DNA from 2 places in the Dorea amylophila genome. Region 2 is predicted to be linked to the other one. Evidence: predicted binding sites of a transcription regulator. Region 2 holds the regulator's gene; the other holds the start of a gene.

Region 1 (3,219 bases), on a different contig from region 2:
TGCAACCGGATGCTGGAAACGTGTCGGGTTTGTAGAGTTACCTGTGATAGATACGTCTACGCCTTCTTTGTGCATGATTGCAACACCTTCACGTACGTCGTTAGCACCGTAGCAGTTAACTTTAGAACGGAGTCCGTCAGAGTAAGAGATTCTCTGTACTTCTTTCAGTTCTCCTGTGTAGTAATCATATTCTGTCTGAACATATGTGAATCCGTTAATTCTTGAGATAATCTTTGCAGCATCTTTTCCAAGACCGTTCAGGATAACACGAAGAGGTTTCTTACGAACTTTGTTAGCCTTCTCTGCGATACCGATAGCACCCTCAGCAGCTGCGAATGATTCATGACCAGCCAGGAATGCGAAACACTCTGTATCTTCTTCCAGAAGCATCTTTCCTAAGTTACCATGTCCAAGACCTACTTTTCTCTGATCAGCAACTGATCCAGGAATACAGAAAGCCTGAAGTCCCTCTCCGATTGCTGCTGCAGCTTCTGCTGCTGTCTTACATCCTTTTTTGATTGCAATTGCTGCACCTACGATGTATGCCCAGCATGCATTTTCAAAACAGATTGGCTGAATACCTTTGATCTGATTGTATACATCAAGTCCGGCATCCTTTGTGATCTGCTGTGCTTCTTCGATAGAAGAAATACCATAACCAGCCAATACTTCATTGATTTTATCAATTCTTCTTTCATATGATTCAAATAAAGCCATTAATTTATCCTCCTGATTAAATTACCTTAAAATATTGAGATTACTCCTTACGTGGGTCGATGATCTTAACTGCATCTGCAACACGTCCGTACTGTCCTTTTGCTTTCTCCCAAGCTTCGTTTGGAGTGTCTCCAGCTTTTACGAAGTCTGTGAATTTTCCAAGGCTTACGAACTGATATCCAATGATCTCATCGTTCTCATCAAGAGCGATACCTGTTACATATCCTTCTGCCATTTCAAGGTAACGAGGACCTTTCGCTAATGTGCCGTACATTGTACCAACCTGTGAACGAAGTCCTTTTCCGAGGTCTTCCAGTCCGGCTCCGATAGCAAGTCCGTCTTCAGAGAATGCACTCTGAGTTCTTCCGTATACGATCTGCAGGAATAACTCACGCATTGCTGTATTGATAGCATCACAAACAAGGTCTGTGTTTAATGCCTCTAAAATAGTTTTTCCTGGAAGAATCTCAGAAGCCATAGCTGCTGAATGTGTCATTCCTGAACATCCGATAGTCTCAACGAGAGCCTCCTGGATGATACCGTCTTTAACATTCAGTGTTAATTTACAGGCACCCTGCTGAGGAGCACACCAGCCTACACCATGTGTAAAACCAGAGATATCTTTAATTTCCTTAGCCTGAACCCATTTTGCTTCTTCCGGAATCGGAGCTGGTCCGTGGTTTGCACCCTGAGCTACCGGACACATCATTTCTACTTCCTGTGAATAAATCATTTTAAAACTCCTTTCAACTATGTAAGTTTGCTTATCGTAAGGTTTGTTATCTCTTTAACATCCATACTTGTATTTATTTTCTCATATATTTCGACATTCGTCAATTGATTTTTCTCTACATTTTTGTATGGAATTTTCTCTTTTTTTGGCACAATTTGCAAAAGGTTCTTCTCGGGGAAATACCATTCCCGAAGAAGAACCTTCTCATATTTCTTTCAAAAGAATCCTTATCTGCCTTTTTTACAAATTTCTTCTGAGCCTACATACCGCCCTGTGTCAGTACCTGTACATTCTTTGCAATATAATCGATCAAAGATACGATTGTAAGTACCAGAGATACCCAGATCAGTACCTGTGCGATCATGTTAAATGCACCGCCAAGATCTGCGATCAGAAGGATCAGCATGAACATCTGGGATACCGTTTTGAATTTTCCCCAGTAGCTTGCAGCGATCACAATATCGTTGTCTGCTGCTACCAGACGGAATCCGCTGATGATAAATTCTCTTGCAATAATTACGATTACAAACCATGCCTGCAGTTTTCCAAGCGGGATCATGCAGATCATAGCCGAACATACAAGCAGTTTATCTGCCAGCGGATCCATAAACTTTCCGAAATTGGTTACAAGATTTCTGGCTCTGGCGATCTTTCCGTCCAGCATATCTGTAAGACTTGCCACGCAGAAAATAATCAATGCGATCCATTTGTTTGCAGCTCCGCCCACGCCTGTCAGCATGAAAAACACAAAAAACGGAACCATGATTACTCTTAAAACAGTTAACTTATTTGGTAAATTCATTACATCAGCTCTCCTATCAAATCATATTCTGCTGCTCCGGTAACTTTCACTTTTGCGAAATCACCAGTCATCAGTTCTTCATCGGTATTTACAAAAATCAGTCCGTCTACATTCGGTGCATCGCGGTAAGTTCTTCCGACATATGCATTCTCATCGGCAACTTTTCCTTCGATCATAACCAGTACTTCTTTTCCGATCATATCTTCTGCCTGATCGAATACAATCTCCTGCTGCAGCTCCATAATATCTGTCTGACGGTCTTCTTTTACTTCTTCGTCGATCTGATCCGGCATGGTCGCCGCCGGAGTATCTTCTTCCGGCGAATAAGTAAATACGCCCAGTCTTTCAAATTCCATCTCATCTACGAATTCCATTACTTCTTCATGCTGCTCCTGTGTCTCCCCTGGAAAACCGGTGATCAACGTTGTACGAAGTGCGATGTCCGGAATCTCTTTTCTCAGTTTTGTGATCGTATCGATCAGCTGTTGCTTGGAAGTTCTTCTTCCCATTCTCTTTAAGATCGCATCGCTTGCATGCTGGATTGGGAGATCCAGATAATGACAGATCTTCGGTTCTTCTTTCATTACCTGTATCAGATTGTCATCAATCTCTTCCGGATAACAGTACAGAAGGCGGATCCAGCGGATTCCTTTGATCTGACATAACTCTTTCAGAAGCTTATGCAGGGATTTTTCACCGTAAATATCCTGTCCATATACCGTTGTCTCCTGTGCAACTAGGATCAGTTCTTTTACGCCCTGGTCAGCCAGTTCCTGTGCTTCTTTGATCAGACGCTCCATCGGTACACTGCGGTAATTTCCACGGACTTTCGGGATAATACAGTATGTACAGTGTTTGTCACAGCCTTCTGCAATCTTCAGATATGCATAGTGACCTCCGGTCGTCACAAGTCTCTTTGTCTCCGGAAGCGGCAGCGCATCGATATCGGCAAGTTCTACTTCTGATT
Region 2 (3,219 bases):
TGAAAGAACGAAGCTTTTCGATAACTGCCTCCTGATGCTTGATTTCCTGCTGCTGGTTAAGATACTCCTTCAGGCGTATGTCGCGAAGCTGCTGCTTCTTTGCTGCATAGTCACTGTAGTTTCCCATATAAGTACGAAGTTCTCCAAGCTCGATTTCAAGAACTTTCGTGACAACTTTGTTCAAAAAATAACGGTCGTGAGACACGATCAGCACAGCTCCCTGGTAGTTTAGAAGATAGGTTTCAAGCCATGCAATGGAATTCAGATCCAGATGGTTGGTTGGCTCATCAAGAAGCAAAATGTCTGGTTTCGTTAACAGAAGCTTGCCAAGAGATACACGGGTTTTCTGTCCTCCGGAGAGAGTGTCGACCGGTTTGGTGAAATCATTTTCCGTAAATCCAAGTCCTTTTAACACACCGGTAATCTCACTTTCGCAAGAATAGCCATTCTCACGTTCAAAAGTGGCCATAAGGCGATTGTAAGTTTCCAGACGGTCGTTCAGAGCGTCACCGGAGAGATGCTTAAGTTCCATCTCAATCTCGCGGATACGGCGCTCCATAGCGATTATATCGGCCTTTGCGGTGCGGACTTCTTCATAGATCGTATTACCGCTTTGCATCTCCTGATGCTGGGCAAGATAGCCAAGCGTCTTACCTTTTGTCAGAATGACGTTGCCGTCATCCGGGGCTGATTCGCCTACAATCATTTTGAGCAGAGTAGACTTACCGGCACCGTTCGGTCCGACAAGAGCTGCTTTTTCGTGATCTTCTATATGGAAGGATCCATCTCTGACGATGAGGTGTTCACCGAAAGATTTCTGGATCCCGTGACATGCTAATATCATATATTTCCTCCTGCGTTGTGGATAATTGATACATTCGTATTCGTAAAATGCATTTGCACATGCTATTTTATTATAACGGAAATTGTATAAAATTCAACAATAGTTTGACAATAATCTTTCAATTTTATATAATTATTTCAGACTATGATTGGAAGGGTGAATATAGTGGAAGAAAGAGAGATTTCTCGTGCAGTCATTCGTAGATTGCCGAGGTATTACAGATATTTGGGTGAACTGCTGGAAAATGGTGTAGAGCGTATATCTTCGAACGATCTGAGTAAGCGTATGAAGGTGACTGCATCACAGATTCGTCAGGATCTGAATAACTTTGGCGGATTCGGCCAGCAGGGATATGGTTATAACGTAAAGTATTTATATACAGAGATCGGAAAAATTTTAGGATTGGAAGAAGATCATAATATCATTATCATCGGTGCCGGTAATCTTGGACAGGCACTGGCAAATTATGCAGCTTTTGAGAACCGTGGATTTATCCTGAAGGGAATCTTTGATGTAAATCCAAGACTTCAGGGTGTCTCTATCCGAGGCGTACCGATCCGCATGATGGATGACCTGAAAGCATTTGTACAGAACAATAATATTGATATTGCAGTGCTGACGATTCCAAAAGAGAAAGCAATTGAAGTGGCGAATATGCTGGTTGATAACGGAGTGCGTGCAATTTGGAACTTTGCGCACACAGATCTGAATCTTCCAGATAATATTGTTGTCGAGAATGTACATCTGTCAGAAAGCCTGATGCAGCTGTCATACAATATCAGTCGTTACAAAGAGGATCATAAGTAAATTATTATAAAAGAAAAAGGCGTGTAGGAGTAGTCCGGAAGATGGACATATTTTTACACGTTCTTTTGTTGCGGTAAGTATAAAGCAGGACTTGATGGGAGATGATTGGATGCAGCTTTGGGTGAATGCAGCACAGATGAAAGCAGCAGATCAGTATACAATTCAAAAATTAGGGGTTCCTTCCCTGGAATTGATGGAACATGCGGCGCAGGCGTGTGTACAGGTATTAGAAGATGAAAAGGTTGATCTTTCGCATGTCTGTGTTGTCTGTGGTTCGGGTAATAATGGAGGGGACGGTTTCGCAATTGCCCGCATTTTACAAAATAACAGATACTCCGTAGAGACATTTTGTGTGGGAAACCCGGAACATTATACCGAGGAAACACAGGAACAGATGCACCGCTTACAGGAATGCGGCGGGAAGATTACTTATGGAATGCCGCAGGAAGACTCCTATAGTGTGGTCATAGATGCTGTCTTTGGAGTGGGGTTGAGTCGTAAAGTAGAGGGCAGATATCGTCAGGTGATCGAACAGATGAACCGGATGAGGGGAACAAAATTTGCGGTAGATATCCCGTCCGGACTTTCTGCCACAACAGGCTGTATCCTGGGCTGCGCTTTCAAAGCGGACTATACAGTGACATTCCAGTTAAAAAAGATTGGTCTGGAACTGTCACAGGGCAGAACTATGGCCGGCAGGGTTATCGTGCCGGATATCGGCATTTCTACAGATTCTATCTGTGAGGATCAGGAAATAGTCCGGACAGCCGGAAAAGATATCTATCGGAAGATGCTGCCGGACAGACCGGAAGATTCAAATAAAGGCACGTACGGAAGACTCCTCGTGATAGCCGGAAGCAAAGGAATGGCCGGGGCCGCTTATCTGAATGCGCATGCCGCTTACATGACAGGAGCAGGACTGGTGAGAATATACACTTCCTCAGATAATCGGGAAATCTTACAGACACTCCTTCCGGAAGCAATTGTCACAACATATGAGGAATATAATAAAGAAGAACTGTTATCACTTCTTACATGGGCAGATAGCGTATGTATCGGTTCGGGCCTTGGAATGAGCAGGCTTTCCGAAAAAATATTAAAAACTGTGATTGAATATGTAAAAGTACCGTGTCTGATCGATGCAGACGGACTGAATCTTCTTGCAGAAAATAAAAATTATCTGAATCAGATGGCCGAGCGCAGATTTGTGATCACACCGCATATGAAAGAAATGTCAAGACTTACAGGCACTCCTGTAGAGGAACTGAAAGCAGACAGGATCCAGATCCTGAAAGATTTTATTTCAAGATACCGGATTACCTGTGTACTGAAAGATTCGAGAACTCTGATCGCAAGCGAAGAGAAAGGTATACGTATGAACCTTACCGGGAACAGTGCGATGGCAAAAGCCGGATCGGGAGATGTTCTCGCCGGCGTGATCTCCGGATGGATGGTGCAGGAAAAAGAAGCGGAAGATGCTGCAGAATTAGGCACATATATACATGGATTGTCCGGTGACCTTGCAAAATTTGAAAAAGGCGTATATAGTGTAATGGCGAGAGATCTGA

What was found. Region 2 encodes Rex, which represses fermentation and respiration genes when NADH is low (regulators of the CRP and FNR family bind a similar motif). Its sites were predicted from a motif close to ATTGTTAANTANTTAACAAT; they were not measured.
Region 1: OCV72_RS15785 (iron-sulfur cluster assembly scaffold protein) is a predicted target of Rex. The motif match lies at 1,493-1,512, and genes of this name have one in related genera.

Annotation. Positions count from the first base shown of each region.
Region 1 covers NZ_JAOQJW010000031.1:44,763-47,981, reverse strand. The annotation lists gene OCV72_RS15790 (GGGtGRT protein) at 1-717, opposite strand, end outside; gene OCV72_RS15785 (iron-sulfur cluster assembly scaffold protein) at 758-1,450, opposite strand; gene pgsA (CDP-diacylglycerol--glycerol-3-phosphate 3-phosphatidyltransferase) at 1,710-2,252, opposite strand; gene rimO (30S ribosomal protein S12 methylthiotransferase RimO) at 2,252-3,219, opposite strand, start outside.
Region 2 covers NZ_JAOQJW010000025.1:45,700-48,918, forward strand. The annotation lists gene OCV72_RS14225 (ABC-F family ATP-binding cassette domain-containing protein) at 1-844, opposite strand, end outside; gene OCV72_RS14230 (redox-sensing transcriptional repressor Rex) at 1,010-1,651, shown strand; gene OCV72_RS14235 (NAD(P)H-hydrate dehydratase) at 1,746-3,219, shown strand, end outside.